DNA from 3 places in the Rhizobium sp. WW_1 genome. Region 1 is predicted to be linked to each of the others. Evidence: riboswitches for the same ligand, from Rfam matches in the RefSeq annotation. Region 1 holds a riboswitch; each other region holds the start of a gene.
What was found. Region 1 has a riboswitch for cobalamin ahead of BJ928_RS03330 (aromatic ring-hydroxylating dioxygenase subunit alpha). Riboswitches for the same ligand answer to the same signal wherever they lie in the genome.
Positions count from the first base shown of each region.

Region 2: another riboswitch for cobalamin. It lies ahead of BJ928_RS39600 (hypothetical protein); the one in region 1 lies ahead of BJ928_RS03330 (aromatic ring-hydroxylating dioxygenase subunit alpha).
Region 3: another riboswitch for cobalamin. It lies ahead of BJ928_RS16765 (aromatic ring-hydroxylating dioxygenase subunit alpha); the one in region 1 lies ahead of BJ928_RS03330 (aromatic ring-hydroxylating dioxygenase subunit alpha).

Region 1 covers NZ_RAIN01000001.1:698,735-706,401, reverse strand. The annotation lists gene BJ928_RS03345 (L-threonylcarbamoyladenylate synthase) at 1-315, opposite strand, end outside; gene BJ928_RS03340 (DUF6656 family protein) at 374-991, opposite strand; gene BJ928_RS03335 (ACT domain-containing protein) at 1,096-1,515, shown strand; cobalamin riboswitch at 1,715-1,920, shown strand; gene BJ928_RS03330 (aromatic ring-hydroxylating dioxygenase subunit alpha) at 2,016-3,260, shown strand; gene BJ928_RS03325 (hybrid-cluster NAD(P)-dependent oxidoreductase) at 3,263-4,351, shown strand; gene BJ928_RS03320 (GH25 family lysozyme) at 4,483-5,433, opposite strand; gene BJ928_RS03315 (BA14K family protein) at 5,741-6,211, shown strand; gene BJ928_RS03310 (transporter) at 6,281-7,282, opposite strand; gene BJ928_RS03305 (acyl-CoA dehydrogenase) at 7,570-7,667, shown strand, end outside.
Region 2 covers NZ_RAIN01000027.1:45,879-53,545, reverse strand. The annotation lists partial or broken gene BJ928_RS39605 (IS3 family transposase) at 58-789, opposite strand; partial or broken gene BJ928_RS35835 (LysR family transcriptional regulator) at 828-1,631, opposite strand; gene BJ928_RS39600 (hypothetical protein) at 1,634-1,945, opposite strand; cobalamin riboswitch at 2,044-2,254, opposite strand; gene BJ928_RS35825 (DUF1852 domain-containing protein) at 2,577-3,560, shown strand; gene BJ928_RS35820 (methionine synthase) at 3,586-4,614, shown strand; gene BJ928_RS35815 (flavin reductase) at 4,821-5,315, shown strand; gene BJ928_RS35810 (methylenetetrahydrofolate reductase) at 5,647-6,501, shown strand; gene BJ928_RS35805 (hypothetical protein) at 6,836-7,667, shown strand, end outside.
Region 3 covers NZ_RAIN01000005.1:214,532-222,198, reverse strand. The annotation lists gene BJ928_RS16790 (hotdog domain-containing protein) at 1-337, shown strand, start outside; gene BJ928_RS16785 (MmgE/PrpD family protein) at 334-1,848, shown strand; gene prpC (2-methylcitrate synthase) at 1,861-3,027, shown strand; gene prpB (methylisocitrate lyase) at 3,038-3,955, shown strand; gene BJ928_RS16770 (epoxyqueuosine reductase QueH) at 3,982-4,644, shown strand; gene BJ928_RS16765 (aromatic ring-hydroxylating dioxygenase subunit alpha) at 4,678-5,898, opposite strand; cobalamin riboswitch at 6,006-6,206, opposite strand; gene BJ928_RS16760 (hypothetical protein) at 6,460-6,960, shown strand; gene BJ928_RS16755 (cobalamin-binding protein) at 6,970-7,667, shown strand, end outside.

The DNA of each region.
Region 1 (7,667 bases):
GCTATCGGGCTTGAGCGGCAGCACCAGCGTCAGCGGGCCGGGCCAGAAGGCTTCCGCGAGCTTACGCGAGATGGGGTCGAAGATGGCATAGCGCTCGGCCATGGCGAGATCGCTCATATGGCAGATCAGCGGATTGAAGCGCGGACGCCCCTTGGTCTCGTAGATCCGGGTGATGGCGGCGGGATTGGTGGCATCGGCGGCAAGGCCGTAGACCGTCTCCGTTGGCAGCCCGATCGGCAGACCCTCGGCGAGGGTTGCCGTGGCGACGTCGATCGCGGTTTGCGGATGTTCGAGAATGTCTATGTGTCGTGCCATGGCCTGCCTGCTTGCAGTTCAGGCCGTTCTTATGCCCTTCGAGTTTTCGGATCAATCGTCAAAGCTGGCGAATGATGTCGCGAAGCTGCTCGTTGCGGGCGCCAAGCAATAGAACGTTGCGGATGGCGATCTGCGGATCGTGGGTGTGGAACAGTACGCCGTTGCCGCGAATGTCGCGATTGATCGTCAGCTTCTTGTCCTCAGCCTGCTTGTCCGGGTGAACGGCGACGGCGAAATACATCCGAGAATATTTGAGGCTGATGTCTTCGAAGAAATTCTCTTCCTGGCCGATACGGGCAAAGAAATTGGCGATATAGAACGCCCAGTTCACCTGCTCATATTGTGCGAACTGTGTCCGCGCGGCTGTCACGTGGCAATAGCCGAGATGCGGCGTGTCCTTCAGCGTGTGATGGAAGATGAGCTTCGGGAAACGGATTGATTTGTGGAAGCTGTTGAGCCGGTCATGCGTCTTTTCGCCGGCATCCCTGAGCTTCAGCGCCGTGCGCTCGGCCACGTGTTCGTGACTGAGATATTCCCGCTCTTCGGCAAGCCAGTGCGGCCTGTTCCGGTTGATGCGCCCCGTGCGCAGGAATTCGCTGTGCCCTGTCGTCGGCACTACTGGCGCCGGTTCGGGGTCGGCGGGCTTCCCAGCGTCGAAATATCTGAGTTTGGCCATGCCGGATCTCGCTATGTTAGTCTCTGAGCGACATGCTAGATCACATAGCTTGAGCCGAGCTTAACCGCATCTGGGATGCTGCACTTTTAAGGAGACTGAGAAACATGCCCGGAATTACCGATCTCCAGCAGCTCCTTTCCGGCATGAAGCCGAGCCTTGCCGAGGGCGAATTCGTCTATTGCAGCGTTCCGGCGTCGATGTTGGCAGACCACATCCATCTGAGGCCGCTCGGATTCTTCCGTGAAAAGGAAGGCGTGACGCTGATCCTTCCATTGGAGACGGCCCGAGAGGCTGGATTTCCCGCGGCCCCCACCATGCGCATGATAACGCTCGAAGTGCACTCCTCTCTCGAGGCCGTAGGGTTGACCGCTGCCTTCGCAACGGCGCTCGGCAACGAGGGTATCAGCGCCAATGTGGTCGCGGCTTACCATCATGACCACATCTTCGTGCCAGCGGCCGATGCCGGTCGTGCGATGGCGGCTTTGCAAGCTCTTTCGGCCGCCCAATCGCCCTCGGTTGGTTGATCTGTCGCAATCAGAATAAAGCGTCATCGGCAAGGGTCGGGCAGCGCACCCCCCTCATGTCCCGCACCGGAATGTAAGAGGTTGAATTGCCTCTCTATATCGCCTGCAAGGGCAACCGTCCCGCTGCCCCGTTTCGGCTGTCGTCAATTTCGAAGCCGATGTCGCATTGCAGCGCAGCCGCCGCCGGTGCCGGGCGCTATGATGTTATCAATCTCAAGGTGCCGTTTGCTAGGGAGACGGAGAATTGGGAAGCCGGTCAAAATCCGGCGCTGCCCCCGCAACGGTGGTGGAGTGAGGCATGGCGGATAAAGCCACTGGGTCTGGTCGGCCTGGGAAGGTGCCATGGGGCTCTGGAAACAGGGCCGCTCCAGAGCCCGGAAACCAGCCTTGGGCACACATGGTTTACTGACCGCGGCGGGCGGTCGGACATTGCTTTGGGCCATTCCCGATGGCCTCTGCATGTCCTCTGCACGTCTCCCGGTACTGCGAAGGATAGGCAAATGGATATCGGCAGCAAAGTTCTGCGGCAATTGAAGAACCACCGGACGGGTTTGAGTCTCGAACAACCGTTCTATACCGATCCGGATTATTTCAAGCTCGATATGGAGATGATCTACTATCGCGACTGGCTGTTCATCGGCCATGATTGCGAAGTGCCGCGCGCGGGCAATTACTTCACCGTCCAGATCGGTGATTACCCGGTCGTGATTGTCCGGGGTCGCGATCAGGTCATCCGCGCTTTCCACAACAGCTGTCGCCATCGCGGCTCGCGCGTCTGCAACACCGAGCGCGGCTCCTCGGCAAAGCTCGTCTGCCCCTATCACCAGTGGACTTACGAACTCGACGGCTCGCTGCTCTTCGCCCGCCAGATGGCGGAGGATTTCGACAAGAGCCAGCACGGGCTGAAGCCGGTCCACTGCGAAAGCGTCGGCGGCTACATCTTCATTTGCCTTGCGCAGAACGCGCCGGATTTCGCTCCGGTCCGCGAGACCATCGAACCCTACATCGCGCCGCATCGCATCAGCGAAGCCAAGATCGCCTTCCAGAGCACCATCATCGAAAAGGGCAACTGGAAGCTGGTCTGGGAAAACAACCGCGAGTGCTATCACTGCGCGGCCAACCATCCCGAGCTTTGCCGCACCTTCCCGGAAGCGCCGACCGTTAGCGGCGTGCAGGGCGCGATGAACGATCCGGTGATCGCCGCACATTGGCAGCGCTGCGAGGCCGCAGGCCTGCCGAGCGAATTCAAGCTTTCTCCGGACGGCCAGTTCCGCACGGCCCGCATGCCGCTGATCGAAGGTGCCGAAAGCTACACGATGTCGGGCCAGAACGCCGTCAAGCGTCCGCTCTCGTCGGATGTGACGATCAACGGCATCGGCACCATGCTGCTGTTCCACTATCCCACGACATGGAACCACATGCTCGGCGATCACGCCATTTCCTTCCGCGTGCTGCCGATCAGCGCCGAGGAAACCGCTGTGACCACCAAGTGGATCGTCCATAAGGATGCGGTCGAAGGCGTCGACTACGATCTGGAAGAACTGACGCACGTCTGGACCGAGACCAACGACCAGGACCGCCGCATCGTCGAGGAAAACGCCTTCGGCATCCGCTCGCCGGCCTATGAGCCCGGTCCCTATTCGGAAATCCATGAAGGCGGCGTCATGCAGTTCGTCGAATGGTACACGACTTTCATGATCAACCGGCTGCAGGGCGATCAGGCCAAGCTGTCGGCGGTCGCCTGAGTATGAACATGACCGCCTCCCTTCGCCATCGACACCTCGACCAGATGCAGCCCTGGAGCGACAGGCAGCATCTGCTCGAATGTCTCTCGGTCACGCCCGAGGCGCCCGATGTGATGACCTTCACATTCGGCTCCGACAAGGACAACTGGTTCCGCTACCTGCCGGGCCAGTTCGTGACGCTGGAGCTGCCGACGGCTCCGGAGCCGGTCATGCGCACCTATACGCTGTCGTCGACACCGTCGCGGCCCTTTTCGGTCGCCGTGACTGTCAAGGCGCAGAAGGACAGCATCGGCACGCGCTGGATGTTCGAGAACCTGAAGCCGGGCATGCGCATCAAGGCTTTCGGTCCGCTCGGCGATTTCAGCCATATCCGTCATCCCGGCGAAAAGTACCTGTTTGTCTCCGCCGGTTCCGGCATTACGCCGATGATGTCGATGACGCGTTACATGGCCGACATCGCGCCGCTGTCGGACATCACCTTCGTCAATTGCTCGCGCAGCCCGACCGACATCATTTTCCGCTCCGAACTCGAATATCTCGCCCGCTTCATGCCGAACCTCAATCTCGGCCTCATCGTCGAGGGTTGTGGCCGCACCGATCTCTGGTCGGGGCTGAAGGGACGCATCGACAAGGCGAAGATCGGTCTCCTGGCTCCTGATTTCATGGACCGGACGATCTTCTGCTGCGGCCCGGAAGTCTTCATGGACGCCGTGCGCTCCATGCTGGAAGCGCATGGTTTCGACATGTCGCGCTATCATCAGGAGAGCTTCCAGCCAGCGAACGCTGCAACGCCGCTTGCGGAGGTTTCCGACGATGCCTCCGGCGAGGCCGCGACGACGATCCGCTTCACCATGGCCGGCAAGGATGTCGTCTGCGCCGCGGGCCAGACCGTGCTTCAGGCGGCGCGCGGTGCCGGTGTGCGCATCGGAGCGGCCTGCGAATCCGGGCTTTGCGGTACATGCCGCGTCATGAAGCTCTCGGGCGAAGTCGAGATGAGCCACAATGGCGGCATCCTCGATGACGAGATCGACGAGGGTTATATCCTCGCCTGCTGCTCGCGCCCGAAGACGGATGTGCAGATCGAGGCATAGCATCGACCTGAAAACCGCCTCGCCAAGCTAAAGCATGTCCCGCAAAAGTGTGCAGCGGTTTTGCGACAACGACGTGCGAAGAATCAAAGACCTGAAGCGCGAGGAGCGAATCTGAAGGATCGCTACGCGCTTTAGAAATCCTGGTAATTCAGCTCGTTGATTTCGACCGGCTTCGATTGTGGGGTCGAAGCTGTGACGACCGGGTCGATGTCGACCATGAGCGAAACGAGCGCCTGCCGCGGGCCGTTGCACATCTGCGCGAGCGCGATCGTCAGGTCCGGTGCAGGCAGGGGCTTGGCGGGCAAGAGATCACCCTGCGGCCAGATCTTGGCAAGCTGGACTTTCGTCATCGGCACGACATTCACGTCGATATCGGTAAGCGTGCCGGGTACGCGATAGGGGCAGCTTTTCTCCGAGCAATTATCCGACGAAGCAAACTGCCAGATGGCATAATTGTCCCAGTTGCCGAGCGGGAAGGTATCCTTCACATCCGGCTTGTAGCGCGCGTACCACAGCGGCAGCCGCGACAGCAGCGGATAGGTGCCCCGGTGATCGGCGATGTAGCGCGCCGTGTTGTGATTGACGTAGAGAATGGGGTAGCGCCCGGTCCTGACCTTGATGTGAGCAACGAAGATCTGCGCGTCGTCGAGCGACATGAATTGCGTGGCGTCCATGCCGTCTATGTCGAGCACCATCAGCTCGTCGGGCTGCGGATCGGCGTAGTCGAGAAAGTGATTGGCCTGGTCGATCGGATTGCCGGGCCGGCCCAGATGATAGGCGCCCCATAGCAGGCCGTTCGATTTTGCCAGAATGCGACGCGTCTGAAACAGCTCGCGGCTGACGGCGTATTTGCGCCACATCGTCCTGCAATGAGCCACCGTATCGCCACCATGATCACCGGTGCAACTGAAGCTTTCAGGTAGTCCGTCCGACGCCTTGGAGATGAAGCCGGCGATCCGCTTGTCCTGCAGAAACGCAGTCCAGTCGATGGTGTTTAGCTCGTAAGCATCGACAATCAGTGCATTTTTCGGATCGGTCCAGGGCTGGCTCTCGCCGGCCGAAGGCTTGGAGACCGGCCCCATCAGGGTCAGGATCGTCAGCAAGCTGCAAATGAGGAGGTTACTTTGCCGGTATCCTTTCATGAAATAACAGTAAGGATTGCTGGTTAATCTTGGGTTAAGAATGAAATCACTATAAATTCATCGTGGAGCCCCGCATAACTCCTTAAATTGGTAGGGATTTGAGGAACTGAATAACATGCTGTCGCGTTTCTTTCCGTCTACTCGGATATGCGACGAAGCAGACAGCGAAACCTTAATCGGGAAGCATTCCCGACATGAAACGCCTACAGGCTTGAGTCCCAAGTCGAACCAGGGAATGGAGATTAAAATGCTTGGTTTCCGTGCAAAAATCGCGACAGTCGCCATGACGGCTGCTGTTGCCTTGACGAGCTTCACACCGTCTTTTGCCATGCAGATGCCCGCCGCGCCGATCGTCAATCAGACTGCGCCCGCCCAGGCCGCCCCCGGCAACGTCGAACAGGTGCAGTGGCGCCATGGTGGCTACTATCGCCGAGGCTGGTATGGCGGCTACCGCGGTTATCGCGGCGGCTATCGTCATGGTTATCGCTATCACGACGGCTATTGGTTCCCGCTGGCAGCCTTCGGCGCAGGCGCGCTCATCGGCGGTGCAATCGCCAGCCAGCCGCGCTATTATGAGCCGGCTCCGGCCCCGAGCGCCGGCATCAATCCGCGCCATGTCGAATGGTGCGAGGGACGCTATCGTTCCTATCGCGCTTACGACAATACGTTCCAGCCAAATTCCGGCCCGCGCCGCCAGTGCTATTCGCCGTATTTCTAAGCAGCGTTTAGAGAAGTCTCGATGCCAGCCGTCCGGTTTCAGCCGGGCGGCTTTTTGTATGCTTTGCCATCAGAGAATGTTGACGCGCTTGAGCAGCCACCAGGCGAGCAGCATGGAGCCAATGATGAAGCCGATCGCATATCCGGTGCCGGCGGCGCCACCCGCTAGCGGCAGGCCGGATGTATTCATGCCGAAAAAGCCGGTCACCAATGTCGGCGGCAACAGGAACGCGGTCATGATTGACAGGACATAGAGATGCCGGTTGATCTCGGAGGCGAGTTTTGAATCGATCTCTTCGTGCAGCAGCCTGGCCCGTTCCTGCAACGCATAAATATCATGTTCTACAGCTTCCAGCCGGCCCGTCAGCCGCGCGGCGACATCCTCGAAGCCGAGCGGCATCTCTTCGTCGTCGGAGGCGCCCGCATGGCGCATCAAGGAAAGAACGGTCCGCAGATGGCGATGCAGGCGCACGATCGTCCTGCGCAGCGGCGGAAGCTTGGCGCGCTCGTCGCGCGACGTGTTGCCGTGGACGAAATCCTCGATGCCATTCAACTCTTCGCCGATCTCGATGACGACGGAGATCAAGGTCCGCTGGAATTCAACAACGATCAGCTCGAAAATATCCACCGGATTTGCAAATCGCGCCGCATTCTTTTCGATCAGCACGCGGGCCCTATCCAGGCTGCGGAGCGGCTGCAGCCGGCTGGTGATGAGCATGCGATCGTTGAATGCGAAATGCAGCCAGCCGATGTCATGGGTATTGTGGGCGAAGTCACGCTGGAAGTCGACCAGCGTGCCGAACAGCATTTGCTCGTCGACTGTAATCGCCGCATGTGTCTCATGCGTGGTCAGAGCGATGCGGGCGGCGTCGTTCAGTCCCGGCGCATCCTCGAGAAAGGCGGAAACCCGCGCATCCACGAGATTGAGATGCAGCCAGAGAAAACCTTCGTCGCTGAAGAGCGCCGAACGATCGATATCGTCGGGCAGGCGCTCCGGCTTGGCTGCACCTGGACGAAGACGATAGGCCCAGACGAAGCCGGGTATCGTATTGGCTGACGTGAGCGTGTTCATGGCGGTATCGTTCGCATTATCTGAACAGTTGCCTTAGTCTTCGTTCATGACGGTTGTTTATGCAAGTCCGTGCTTTCGCGGAATAATCGCGAACAAAAGCGCCAATGTCACAGTCATGCGGCGCGTACAAGGCGTATGTGGCCCTCGGGTTCGCGAGATAGTGGAAATCGATCGTCTTCCGATGTCAAAAATTGACGTTTACGTAAAAATAAACTAGCTATGGCCACACATGGCCGATGATCCGGGTGAGGCGGATCATTGCCAGCACCGATCCGGAGGAAATCATCATGTATAAGGCGCCTGTCGAAGAAATCGCATTCACGCTGAAACATGTCGCCGGCATGGAGCGCGCGATGGAAGACGGCATTCTCGGCGATCTCAGTGC
Region 2 (7,667 bases), on a different contig from region 1:
TCCCGACGTGCGCTTGCGTGAACTAGTTTTCTCTTCGAATAGACGCGTGTGTACTTATTATGGACACGGGATCCGGTTATGGAAATTGCCCAGCGCTTCGTAGACGCCCCTGGGTTGTAATTTCTGCTGCTTCGCGATGCCGACCGGTGACAGCATCCCGTTTTTGACGTGTTTGCGTTTCGGATTGCAGAACGTCGCGATGTGATCGAACACGTCCTAGCGAGCCTCGTTGCGTGACCGGCAACCCCTGCGGCGTATCCGTTCACGCTCCAGAAGATTGAAGAAGCTCTCGGCCACAGGATTGTCATGGCAGTTAACCCGTCGGCTCATCGAGTGAACCAGGTTATGGTGCTTGACGAACGAGGCCCAGTCCATGCGGGTGAGCTGCGAGCTCTGATCCGAGTGGATCGACATCTGACCCTTCGGCTTGCACCTCGACACCGCCATCAGCAGCGCTTGCAATATGACGCCCGTGACCCAGTCCTTATCCGGAACTTCTACGTCAAATTGCTGGTTGAGCGCATTATCTACAACGATGGAAGTCCTGCCGCCCCAGGCGCCAGCGACGTTTGCAACAGATCTGCGCCTTAACTCCGGCAAGACGGGTCAGATGCGCAGCCCGGTTCGGGCAACGCATCTCGCCTCGGTCGAGACGATAGTCATACAGTCTTTGATAGCCGTAGACCTCGCCGAGTTCGATCGGCAAGGTCTATTCCGGCAAGGAGGACAAGGGCACAGACGCGTCAAGCTGATGTCTGGCGCGACGTGTTTAGGAACCCAGCTATAAAATCGACGGCTTCGTCGCCGCTTCTCAGACCGAGATGGATACTCTTACCTATTCCGCTCTTTCCGATCCGGACAGGACGAACGCCGAGTTCGGCAGCCTCCCGACGTACAAGCCAGTTCGGAATGGCGCTGACGCCACGACCGGCCGCAACGAGCTGAAGCATCATTTCCGTGGTCTCAACATTCCGGTGATGTCGCGGACGGCAGTTGGCGGGAGCTAGAAACTGCGTGAATACATCCAATCGCTCCGGCGGCACGGGATAGGTGAAGAGAGTTTCGTCCAGCAGATCCGCTGGTTCGGCGTAGTCCTTGCGCGCGAGTGGGTGATCGGTCGGTACGGCAAGCACGAGCTCGTAGTCAAACACAGATAGATAATGGATGCCCGGCGCCTCGATCGGATCCGGTGTGATCAGGATATCGATCTCGTATCCCGTCAGAGCTGCCACCCCTCCGAAGGCAAATGATGTCGTCAGTTCCAGATCCACGTCCGGCCAGTCCACCAGATAGGGTTTTGTGACGCCCATCAGCCATTGATGGCAGGGATGGCATTCCATGCCGATCTTCAGAGAGCCTCGCTGACCGTAGCGATAATCCGACAAGACATCCTCAGCCCTTTCGATCTGCGGTAGAATGCGTTGCGCCAGCGTCACAATGTAACGCCCGGCCTCGGTGAGGCGAAGATTACGACCATCCTTCTCCCACACAGCCACGCCATAGCGCTCTTCGAGCTTTCGGATCGTATGGCTGAGTGCAGACTGGGTCACATTCAGCCGTTCGGCTGCCGCCGTCAGACTGCCCAAGCGATCGACTTCGCGCAGGATTGACAGATGTTGCCTGTCCAGCATGGTTATGCCCGCCTCTGCTCAAGGGGAACGGCTCCGGTCGCACCACGACCGTGGACGGAAGCTGGCCGGTGATCCTTGCAGACCGCCACCATCCTGAAGTGTCGGGTGACCGTATTATGCCAGTTGCCCGTCAACGGGTTTTCGGACCGAAATTTTGTCTCGATGGACATGGAGCTGCGGCCTGCGCGCTCGACAAGTCCGGTACCCCCGATAAGGGTGCCGTGATGGTTCGTATCTTCGGGAAAAGCGATATCGATAAGGCTGGCTATCGAGCCATGCTGGGCAGTTTTTGCTATCGTCGTGGTCTCTGTCATCGGCACTGCCATTGTGTTGTGGTAAGGTGCTGACATGACGCAAAGGCGACGGCACGGGAATGCCGATCGCAAAAGCGGCACACCGGGACACCCCGCCCGTGGACGTTATCTATCGCGGCAGGTCTCCTGGCTTGCGGGTCATTGCTATGGTCCGTCTTCCCGAGGCACGCCTCAGTGACATGGATGGACCTTCGCTTGCCGCTCACAGTTGCGGGGGCAGCTTCGGCTTCGGGTCTTCACAAGATCCCTGACCGAATTCCCTCTTAGCTCCGGACTTTCGTCCGCAGAACCACGACGACGAACCAATGCCGCATGTCGCCGAAGGGGTCAAGATGTCTGTAAAAAGTCAAGCTTGAGGCGAGTGGCTGCCCATTATGAGCACTGGGAAAGGCGACGTCTTTGAATTCCGGCTGGAGCGCTTCGACCGCGAAATGATGAAGATGGCTCATGCTTCAATGAGATAAAACCATTTTTAGTCGATCAATCCCTCAGCTACATAGCACGCACCGCTCCTAATGTCGGAGGGTGTGACGAATTACGCCCGAGAAAACCGGAACATACAATTAGGAAAATCTCGAAAGGGAAAACAGTAATGCAGGTTTTATCTCGGAATTTAGAGCGCAAGATCGCGATGAACGAAGAATTTACGTTTAATATAAAGCGAATTTCTTTCGATGAGGATTATCGCCCCGCAGAGAACACGCGGATCACCACTAATTTTGCCAATTTGGCGAGAGGGGCGAACCGTCAGGAGAATCTGCGGAACGCCTTGAAGATGATCGACAACCGTTTCAACGCCCTGGCGAATTGGGATAACCCAAATGCAGATCGTTATTCTGTCGAACTTGAGATCATTTCCGTTGAAATGAATATCGGTGCTGAAGGCGACGGTAATGCCTTCCCATTAATTGAGGTATTGAAAACGAACATCGTCGACCGGAAAACGAATGAACGCATTCAGGGCGTTGTGGGGAACAACTTCTCCTCTTACGTGCGAGATTACGACTTCAGCGTCGTGTTGCCAGAGCACAACAAGAACCGCCCCGATTTCAGCATTCCGGATAATTTCGGCGACCTGCATGGTAAGCTGTTCAAAAGCTTTCTGAATTCAGGTGCCTACAAGGAAAATTTCGATAAGCCGCCGATTATCTGCCTGAGCGCGTCAAGCAGCAGGACATATCGCCGAACTGAAAATCAGCATCCGGTGTTGGGTATCGAATACCACCAGGATGAATTCTCTTCAACCGATGAATACTTCAGAAAAATGGGACTAAAGGTTCGCTATTTCATGCCGCCGAATAGCGTCGCGCCTTTGGCTTTCTATTTTCTCGGCGACCTGCTTGGTGATTACACCAATCTTGAACTGATCAGCACCATCAGCACGATGGAGACTTTTCAGAAGATCTACCGACCCGAGATTTACAATGCCAATTCGGCTGCCGGGACATGTTATCAGCCGAGCCTGAAGCACCAGGACTATTCACTCACTCGAATTGTCTATGATCGAGAAGAACGTAGCCGGTTGGCTATCGAGCAGGGCAGATTTGCTGAGGAGCACTTCATCAAACCATACAAGACCATTCTTGAGCAATGGTCTGCCAATTACGCTATTTGACGAACCGAAATATAAGGTCGCTATCATGAAAAGACTGTTGCCCACGTCCACCGCCGGCAGTTTGCCGAAGCCCTCATGGCTTGCGCAGCCTGAGAAGCTCTGGTCACCTTGGAAATTGGAAGATGAGGAATTGATCGAGGGCAAGCAGGATGCCCTGCGTTTGTCTTTGGACGATCAACGACAGGCAGGTATCGATATTGTTAGCGACGGTGAGCAAACGCGCCAGCATTTTGTCACGACGTTCATCGAGCACCTCAGCGGCGTCGACTTTGAGAAGCGTGAGACCGTCAGAATTCGAGATCGCTATGATGCGAGCGTCCCAACAGTCGTCGGAGCTGTGTCGCGTCAGAAGCCCGTTTTTGTCGAAGATGCCAAGTTTCTGCGTCAGCAGACCAAGCAGCCCATCAAATGGGCGCTGCCCGGTCCAATGACCATGATCGATACGCTCTATGATGCCCACTATAAAAGCCGTGAAAAGCTGGCATGGGAATTCGCCAAGATCCTCAATCAGGAAGCCAAGGAATTAGAGGCTGCTGGTGTCGATATCATTCAGTTTGACGAGCCAGCATTCAACGTCTTCTTCGATGAGGTGAATGATTGGGGAGTTGCCACCCTGGAGAAGGCGATCGAAGGGCTAAAATGCGAAACTGCCGTTCATATCTGTTACGGGTATGGCATCAAGGCTAACACAGACTGGAAGAAGACCCTAGGATCGGAGTGGCGGCAATATGAGGAATCTTTCCCGAAGCTGCAGAAATCCAGTATCGGTATGATCTCCCTGGAATGCCACAACTCTCATGTTCCAATGGATCTCATCGAGCTTGTCCGAGGCAAGAAAGTGATGGTGGGGGCTATCGACGTGGCAAGCAATACCATTGAGACGCCAGAGGAAGTGGCCGCTACTCTGCGAAAGGCACTTCAGTTTGTCGATGCCGACAAACTTTGCCCTTGCACCAATTGCGGCATGGCACCCCTTTCTCGTCGTGTGGCAAGAGGCAAGCTGAATGCCTTGAGCGCCGGCGCAGAAATCGTCCGAAGGGAACTCTCGGCCTAGTGCTGGTGAGCCGGTTCACCACCAAGGGTGCCGACGGCTTCAACGTCATCCCATCGCTCTTCCCGGGCGACCTATCGATTTCATCGAAATAGTCGTACGGGTCGTGCAGGCGAGGGGATGCGTTTGCGCACCGAATATGAACAGGAACCTTGCGGAACCGTCTCGGTTTCGCCTGTCCCGAACGCGTTTGAGAGGCCGATATGGGAATGGTGGATCACCGCTTCAACATTGTGGACAAAGCCACATTTCGCAACGGCATGTCGCGCCTTGGCACGGCGGTCAGCGTCGTCACCACCAGGTCTGGCGGTAAGCACTACGGCTTTACGGCGTCAGCAGTCTGCAGTGTCAGCGATACGCCGCCAACACTTCTCGTATGTATCAATCGAGCGAGCTCGTGTTTTCATGCTTTTGAAAACACGCGCCATTTCTGCGTCAACACGTTGATGCCGGGTCATGAGGACATCTCGAACACCTTCGGCGGGAAGACGCCGATGGAGGATCGATTTGCGCTGGGCGAATGGAGAGAGGGCCTCACGGGCGTCCCGATCCTGGCCAACGCTTCGGTCAGCTTCGAATGCGAGCTCACCAATGCCGTCGACGAGGCAACCCACCGCATCCTCTTCGGGCGCGTAATCGACATTCGTGAGAACGAAGAACAGGCAACGCTGCTCTATTGCATGCGCCGCTATCTCAACGGCTAGGCTCAGGATCTCTAATTTGCAGGCCTGGCGGTGTTTCTCTTGAGGTTTCAGGAATCTACCCATAATGATGGCTGCAGGCGGCAAGCGTGCGGTCTCTGCGTTCATCACGCGCACAGGGCACGTTCCAGATACCCTACTATGCGGCCAGATTTGCCTGGGAGCTTCGCGAAACGCCGGAGGTCATTCAGGCATGGCGTATTCGAGACAAGCGTAACGGCCTGGGCTGCAAACTGGACGGAGTATCCGATTAGCATTCCGCGCGTAGCAACCGCATAGCGACTACGCGTAGAGAGCAAGCGACATAAAAGCACGTATCCATCAGAGTATATATATGGCCTCCTCCTTATCAGTCGACACCCGCCCGCTTTCCGCATCCATCGAAATCCTGCCTAAGCAGATCCCGACCGTCGATGAACTCAAATCGATGATTCCGGTCGGTACCCGGGTATATCTGACGGATATCGGTGCTGCCGATACCGAACACGAGATGGTTACAGCTGCGCGGCGATTGTGCGATTGCGACCTTGTGCCGGTACCTCATCTGGCTGCCCGAAGAATTGGCAGCCGAGATACACTCGAGAGACGCATTTCTGCGCTCGTCCATGAGGCCGGCGTTACCGATGTGTTGGTTATAGGCGGGGGCGTCACTTCTCCGCGTGGGCCTTATGCCTCTTCGATGGACCTTCTGAGAACTGGATATCTTGACCGTTTCGGCATCACCGACATTGCTGTTGCGGGTCACCCAGAGGGCAGTCCAGATTTTACCGAGGCCCTGGCGCTTGAGGTGCTTCATGAAAAGCAGGCGTTTGCGAGACTGACCGGTGCGAGGCTTCGTATCGTAACTCAATTCGGCTTTGATCCTGCCAAGGCGTTGGTCTGGGCGAAGGGTCTCAGGGAGATCGGCATATCTGCGCCGGTGCATATTGGGGTTGCCGGCCCGGCGAAGCTGACCACGCTCATCAAGTACGGAACGCTCTGTGGTGTCGGCAATTCCATGTCGATGCTGACGAAGCACTCCGGCAGCCTGATGGCGCTTGCGACCGGATATTCGCCCGAAACCTTTGTGAAACCCATCGAAACTGCTCAAAGCGATCTGGAAGACGTGTTGATCTCCCAGATGCATATTTTTCCGTTCGGTGGACTGGATAAGGCTGCGGCTTGGCTTCGAAGCCGCGCTTCCTGGTAGGCGCAGGAAACATATCGTTTGAGATTTCGTTCGCTAGCGGCATGGTCGCCGGCATGCGGCCGGCCATATCTTGAGCGTATCCCACGGAATGTCCTTTTATTGAGCCTGGTCGATCTGCGTTCTGGTCAGGTCGATCCACGACTATGCTTGAAAGACAATCAGAAATGGACGGTGACACGCTGAGTCCACCCCGCGTAGCCTTCAGCAGCCGACGGCGCATGGGCACAGTCGGCAAGCTACATGAATGCTACTTTGAGATTTTCTGCATATGTGCTGCCTCTGTGATTTTTCGACCTCATCGTCATCCTTCGGAGGATATGGCCTTAGTCTAGACTTGCGCGAGGACGCCGCTCGGCTCGTTGACGATGAAGCATTCGCGCATCACCTCGTGTCGTTGTCGAAGAGGCTTATCGAACTCAATCAAGGTCTTCCGCGTCTCGCTGGTTTGTTCGCCGCACAACAGCGCTGGTTGCTAAGCCATGCAGCGCTTGCCCATCATTTCTGGGCTATCAATACCGGTAAGACCAAACTCACGCGTCGTGTTTTGGCCAACCTGGCGCTCAAAAATACCCTATCCAGCCGAAACACTGCCTACGCGTTCTTCGACGAAGTCGTCGCCTATGATGTGATCAATCCGATCGAATCCGTGAGTGATCGAGAGGCCGTTGAGTACGTGCCGGCACCGGCAACGATCTCGATGCTTTGCGCATGGTACAGCGCTCATTTGAATGCACTTGATGCGATCTATGGCGGCAACCGTGCTTCGTGGTTTATGGACGACCCGCACAGCATCCTCCGGTTACTCCAACCGGAGCTGGCCTATATGCTGCTTTCGATCCCGGAAGTGCGCGAGCCAGGTCCGCTCTATACCATTTTCACGTGGGCTGATGCGGGCGGATTGCTGATGGATAGGCTCGTCGCAGGGATCGAGCCATCGGCGATTGGGAAGCGCGACTGCTTGCAAACGAATCTAGTCTCGATCTCCTTCCTCGCAAAAGCAACCGGGCTGTCACGCGCGCATACCAGTCGAAAGCTCTCGACTGCGGCGCAGATCGGCGGCATTGGCTGGCTTGGGCCCAAGGGTCATTCTTCGATCTGGATCTCGCACGGCTTCTACAAGGAGTATGCTCAGATGCAGGCCCTGAAGTTGCTGATCCTCGATCACG
Region 3 (7,667 bases), on a different contig from region 1:
TTACGGCGCCAAGGGTCTTGAGATGATGGGGCGCGCGGCCTTTGTCGCGGCCAGTCGCTTTGCCCGCCAGCCGGTCGTCATGGCAGCAACGGACGCGGTCAGGTTTCGAAAGCCCGTGCCGATCGGCAGCCTGCTCGAATTCACGGCCGTCGTAACAAGATGCGGCCATGCGTCGATGACCGTTCTCGTCGAGGCGACGATGGAAAATCTGACCAGCGGCAGACGCCATCAGGCCATGACGGGCCGCTTTGAAATGGTGGCAGTCAATGAACATGGCCGCCCCGCGCCTTTACAAAACAACTGTCATGTCGAAATACTCGAGGAGACGCATTCGTGAAACTGCATAATGTCCGCACCCATAAGTCGGCTGAGCATCTGGCCCGCGAAGACCAGCTTGCCTGGAAGATCGCCGCGGTCGCCGTCGATGATGCCGCACTGGATGACGATGTCGTCGAGATGATCGGCAACCGCATCATCGACAATGCCGCCGTTGCAACTGCTTCACTATCGCGGCGCCCGGTTGCCAGCGCTCGCGCCCAGGCCATCACTCATCCCTACGCCCCCGGAGCCACGATCTTCGGCCTTTCCGAAGCCAGGCGCTTTTCGCCGGAATGGGCGGCCTGGGCAAATGGCGTTGCCGTTCGCGAGCTCGATTTCCACGATACGTTTCTTGCCGCCGACTATTCGCATCCAGGCGACAACATCCCCGCCATACTGGCGGTGGCGCAGCATTGCGGCTTGAATGGCGCGGCTCTTACGCGCGGCATCGCCGTCGGTTACGAGATTCAGGTCGACCTGGTGAAGGGCATCTGCCTGCACGAACACAAGATCGATCATATCGCGCATCTCGGCCCATCGGCGGCGGCCGGCATTGGTGCCGCGCTCGGCCTTCCCGTGGAAACCATCTATCAGGCCGTGCAACAGGCGCTGCATGTCACGACCACGACGCGCCAGTCGCGCAAGGGTGAGATCTCGAGCTGGAAGGCCTATGCGCCGGCCTTTGCCGGAAAGATGGCCATTGAAGCCGTCGACCGCGTCATGCGCGGTGAAGGCGCGCCCTCGCCCGCCTGGGAAGGCGAGGATGGTTTCATCGCCTGGCTGCTCGGCGGACCGAAGGCCGAGTATATCGTGTCTCTGCCGGAGAAAGGTGAGCCGAAACGCGCGATCCTCGACACCTATACCAAGGAACACTCAGCCGAATATCAGAGCCAGGCGCTCATCGATCTCGCTCGGCGCATGGGACCGAAGATCGGCGATCTCTCGAAGATCGAGAGCATCGTCATCCACACCAGCCATCATACACACTACGTCATCGGAACCGGGGCCAACGACCCGCAAAAGATGGACCCGAAGGCGAGCCGCGAAACGCTTGATCACTCGATCATGTATATCTTCGCCGTCGCGCTGGAAGATCGGGGCTGGCACCACGAGCGCTCCTATGCGCCTGAACGGGCCAACCGACCAGAGACGGTCGCCCTCTGGCGCAAAATTACCACGGTCGAAGACCCTGCCTGGACCAAGCGCTACCACAGTCACGATCCGGCGGAGAAGGCGTTCGGCGGACGCGTCGTCGTCACCCTGCGGGACGGGACCGTCATAGAGGATGAGCTGGCCGTCGCCGACGCCCACCCGCTCGGCGCCAAGCCGTTCAGACGAGGTGACTATGTCAACAAGTTCCGGACGTTGGCCGAGGGCGTTGTCGCGCCTGCAGAACAGGACCACTTCGTCGCCACGGTGGAACGCCTCACCTCGCTGAAACCCGAAGAGCTGGGGCAACTCAACTTTCAGGCGGAACATCCCTTGCCCGGCACGGCTACCGCCCGCGGCATCTTTGACTGGAACAAGTAGCGGAGGATCATCATGACAGCATTTAAGCCAAAGAAATCCGTCGCGCTTTCAGGCGTAATCGCTGGCAATACAGCTCTCTGCACCGTGGGGCGCACCGGCAACGATCTGCATTATCGCGGCTACGACATCCTCGATATCGCCGAAACCTGCGAGTTCGAGGAAATCGCACATTTGCTGGTCCACGGCGCCCTTCCGACGGCTACGGAGCTCTCGGCCTATAAATCGAAGCTTAAAGCGCAGCGAGGTCTTCCCGATGTCGTGCGTCGTACCCTGGAACTGCTGCCGGCGGCGACCCATCCCATGGACGTCATGCGCTCGGGCGTCTCCGCATTGGGCTGCGTCCTTCCGGAAGCGCCCGATCACAACCATCCCGGTGCCCGCGATATCGCCGATCGGCTGATGGCCTCGCTCGGCTCCATGCTGCTCTACTGGCACCACTTTGCCCAGAATGGCCGGCGCATCGATGTGGAAACGGAAGACGATTCGATCGGTGGCCATTTCCTGCATCTGCTGCACGGACGCACACCGAGCGCCTCACATGTCCGCGCCATGCATACCTCGCTGATCCTCTATGCCGAGCATGAGTTCAACGCATCGACATTTACGGCCCGATCTATCGCCGGGACCGGCTCGGATATGTATTCGGCAATTGCAGGAGCGATCGGTGCCTTGCGCGGGCCGAAGCATGGCGGCGCCAATGAAGCCGCCTTCGACGTCCAGAAGCGCTATTCAGATCCCGCAGAAGCCGATGAGGATATCAAACGCAGGGTCGAGGCGAAGGAAGTCATCATCGGTTTCGGCCACCCGGTCTATACCGTCGCCGACCCACGCAACAAGGTGATCAAGAAGGTCGCGCGCGAACTCTCGGTCGATGCCGGCACAATGAAGATGTTCGATATTGCCGAACGGATCGAGACGACTATGGCGCAGACTAAGAACATGTTTGCCAATCTCGACTGGTTCAGCGCCATCTCCTATCATATGATGGGTATTCCGACCGCGATGTTCACACCGCTTTTCGTGGTTTCGCGAACATCCGGCTGGGCAGCTCATATCATCGAGCAGCGCGCGGATAACAAGATCATCCGCCCATCCGCCAATTATATTGGCCCGGAGAACCAGACATTCGTGCCGATCAACAAGCGCAGCGGCCCGAAAATCCGTCCGAAAGCCGCCTGAGGAGTTGAAAATGCCGTATCTCGTCGCATCCGAATTACCCGACGCCCCCGCCGGAATCCGTTTCAGGGAGCTGCTGGAGCGTAATGGCATCCTGCAGCTTCCCGGCGCCCATAACGGCATGGCAGCTCTCCAGGCCAAGGCGGCGGGTTTCGAAGGCCTCTATCTCTCCGGCGCTGCCATGACCGCCTCCATGGGTATTCCCGATCTCGGGATCATCACGGTGGACGAGGTTGCCTTTTTCATCCGCCAGATCGCGCGGGCAAGCGGCCTGCCGCTGCTTGTCGATGGCGACACGGGCTATGGCGAGGCATTGAACGTCATGCACATGGTGCGAACCTTCGAAGATGCGGGCGCCGGCGCAGTCCACATCGAAGACCAGCTGCTTCCGAAGAAATGCGGGCATCTGAACGACAAGAGGCTTGCGGACGCGCATGACATGGCAGCAAAGGTCGCGGCTGCGGCGAAGGCGCGCCGTCATCTCTATCTGATCGCCCGGACCGACGCGGCGGCCAGCGAAGGCATTGACGGCGCCGTTGCGCGTGCCAAGCTGTTTATGGAAGCCGGCGCCGACGCCATCTTCCCCGAAGCCCTCAACAGTGCCGAGATGTTTCGCGAATTTGCGCGGCGCATGCCGGGCGTTCCCTTGCTTGCCAACATGACCGAATTTGGCAAAACGCCGTTTTTCACCGCATCCGAATTCGAGGAGATGGGCTACCGCATGATCATCTGGCCCGTCTCTTCATTGCGAGTCGCCAACAAGGCTCAGGAAAAGCTTTACGCCACCTTGAAGCGCGACGGCTCCGCAGAGGCCGTTTGGACCGAGATGCAAACGCGCGGCGAACTCTACGACACTATCGGGCTTCACGACTATGAAGCGCTCGATGCCTCGATCGTGAAGACGATCCTTCCCAATTCAGGGTCGCGATAACCCTGTGGCTATGATATGAGGCGGCCATGAACGATTTCGTACGCTCCGTTTTGACCCCGCCCGACGGCAGCAAGAAAGTGCTGCTGCATTCCTGTTGTGCGCCGTGTTCGGGGGAAGTGATGGAGGCAATGTCGGCCTCGGGCATCGACTACACCATCTTCTTCTACAATCCGAACATCCATCCGGAGCGTGAATACCTCTTGCGCAAAGAGGAGAATGTTCGCTTCGCGGAAAAGAACGATGTGCCCTTTGTCGACGCCGACTATGACAAGGACAACTGGTTTGCCCGGGCGAAGGGAATGGAATGGGAGCCTGAGCGCGGCGTTCGCTGCACGATGTGTTTCGACATGCGCTTCGAACGGACAGCGCTCTATGCACACGAGAACGGTTTTCCGGTGATGACCAGTTCGCTTGGGATCTCGCGCTGGAAAAACATGGCGCAGATCAATGATTGCGGCGAGCGGGCAGTCGCTCCTTATGACGGCCTCAGCTATTGGGATTTCAACTGGCGTAAAGGCGGCGGTTCCGCCCGCATGATCGAGATCAGCAAGCGGGAGCAGTTCTACCAGCAGGAATATTGCGGCTGCGTCTATTCGCTGCGCGACTCGAACATGCACCGCCGCAGCCAGGGACGCGAACCGATCGAGCTCGGCAAGCTCTATTACGGCAAGGACGACACGGCGAGCTAGGGTATTGCGCCGGCCCACTCGATTTCCCGTCGTTCAAAACTGCCTGCGATCGCGCATGAAGTTCGCATACCATTCGACGAACTGCATTACACCGCCTTCATGCTCGACCGAATATGGTCCCGGCTCATAGGCTGGAGAGCGGATGCCAAACGCATTCTCCTCGACGATCCGGCGGTCCTGATCGTTGGTTTCGTTCCAGACATGCGTCAGTTCGTCGATGTTATAGTCGACGCCTTCGACGGCATCCTTGTGAACCAGCCATTTTGTCGTGACCTGCGTTGATTCCGGGCCCAGCGGCAGGACGCGGAACGTAATGGCATGATCGACCAGCACATGGTTCCAGGTGCTTGGATAATGGAAAAGCAGCAGCGTACCGATGTGGCTCTGGCTGACATCGTCGGAGAGTTGGTGCTTCACGGCCCGCTTGCCTGACATGGTATAGCTTTCCGCGTCCTCGATCAGCGGCATGCGCGCCACGCGGAACTGGCCGGTCGAAGAAATCTTGAATTCGCTCGGCAGGCCGGAGGCCTCGCAGCGTGCCCAATGTTCGGCGATGACGGGATCATCCTTTGCACCCTGGACCCCGGTTGCGGTCGGAGCCTCCGGATAGGTCCGGCACAGTTCCGGGTGATTGGCCGCGCAATGATAGCATTCGCGATTGTTCTCCCAGACCAGTTTCCAATTGCCCTTTTCGATGATCGTGCTTTCGAAGGCGACCTTCGTGTCCTTGAGATTATGCGGAGCAAGATAGCTTGCGACCATCTCGCGCATCGGACCAAAATCGAGCGGCTCATCGGCGAGGCTTACGAAAATATAGCCGCCGACGGTCTCGCAATGGACCGGCTTGAGGCCATTTGCCGACTTGTCGAAATCCTCGCCCATCTGCCGTGCGAACAGCAGCGAGCCGTCCAGTTCGTAGGTCCATTGATGATAGGGACAGACAAGCTTGGCCGATGATCCCTTGGGCTGCGTGCAGACGCGCGATCCGCGGTGTCGGCAGGAATTATGCAGGGCGCGAATTACGCCTTGCCGATCCCGCGTGATGACGATCGGATAGTCGCCGACCTGCAGCGTGAAGTAGTTGCCGGCTCTCGGAACCTCGCAATCGTGTCCGACGAAAAGCCAATCCTTGTACCAAATATGCTCGAGGTCGAGCCTGTACAGTTCCGGATCGGTGTAGAAAGCCTGTTCCAGGCTATAGCCATCGCGCCTGTTTTGCAGTTTGCGCAGCACGTCGCTGTAAAAATCCGTCATCAGATGCTCCCGGTTTGAGCACTGACTGAAAAGGCGGAAGATCGATCTCGATTGGCCCGGCAGCCAATACGCCAATCAGCTTCCTGAATGCCCTCCGCAGTCAGTCAAGTCATTCATGTGACCAAGGCTGGTTTCCGGGCTCCGAAGCCGCCCCGTCAGGGGCTTGCCGACACCTTCCCAGATCAATTGATCCAGTGGCCGTCGTCGGCATTAGGCTTCGCTACCGTTGCGGGGGCAGCGCCGGATTTCGACCGGCTTCCCAATTATCCACTTCGATTCGAAGCGGCACCAAGGACAGCATATTTAAACACGCCGCATTGCCGGCGTCTCCTTCGAAAAACGACGTCCGTCCATCGCATTCTGAACAGATCAGACCTTTATTTTCACGACGATGTGTCGCTAGGCCGACGCCTTCAGTCGGACGACCAATGACGGCGTTTTGAAAACCAATCGTTCGATGTTATTTTTCAAAGATAGATTGGAGTTGAGACGATGCCCTCGCATAGCCGACCCTCATTGGAAATTGCGGGCAAAGACGCCAGAGTAGCCTGGATCGCTTTAGTGTCGGCATGCGGCCTGGCCTTTTCCTATGTTCTGGCCTGTGCAACGCCATTCGCGGCGATCGCCGCCATCGCATCGGTGACGCTGAAGCGACGCGATGGAATTGCCGTTGTCGCCGCCACGTGGCTCGGCAATCAGGCGGTCGGATACCTGCTGCTCGGTTATCCCCGCGAATGGGACAGTTTTGCCTGGGGCGGAGTGATCGGCCTGGCGGCGGGCACGGCATTGGCGACGGATTTTGCGCTTGCGCGTCTCAAGTTTGGACCCGTCGTGACAGCCCTCGTCGCGCTGCTGGTCGGCTTCTGCGCCTACGAAATCGTGTTGTTCATCGCCACACTGATGCTGCCTTCCGGAGATGATGCATTCTCCTTGGCGGTCATCGCTCAGATTCTCCGCGACAATATCGTGGCCTTCGCAGGGCTGATGGCAATCTATGCGGTCATTCGTTCGGCGGGCTTTCTCGAGCCGGCCGGAAAAGCGACGCCACCTCGCACCCTTTGATCGAAGATCGTGAGAGCATTTCCTCCAAATAGAATCGTCTGTCTGACGGAAGAAACGGTCGAGGTCCTCTATCTGCTCGGTGAGCAGGAGAGGATCGTCGGCGTTTCCGGCTATGCGGTGCGGCCGCCCCAGGTTCGACGCGAAAAGCCGCGGGTCTCCGCCTTCACATCGGCCGATATCGACAAGATACTGGCGCTGGAGCCCGATCTCGTTCTGACGTTCTCGGATCTGCAGGCGCCGATCGTCGCAGACCTCGTCCGCCATGGAATTGCGGTGCATGCGTTCAATCAGCGTGACATCGCCGGAATTCTTGCAATGATCAGAACCGTCAGCGCCCTTGTCGGAGCCAGCCACAAGGGTGAAACCCTGGTTGCATTCTATCAGGCTCGCCTTGAAACCCTGCGGGCCCAATCAACCACGAGGCAACCCGTGAGAGTTTATTTCGAGGAATGGGACGATCCCATGATCTGCGGGATAGGCTGGGTTTCGGAACTGATCGAAATTGCCGGCGGAAACGATGTCTTTGCCGAAAGGGCGAGAAACAAGGCTGCCAGAGACAGGTTCGTTTCCTTTGATGAGGTGATCGCGGCAGCCCCCGATCTCATTCTTGCGTCATGGTGCGGCAAGAAAGTCGTCAGGGAGAAAATCGGCTCTCGGCCAGGCTGGCATGACGTTCCGGCTGTTCGCAACGATCAGATCGTCGAGAT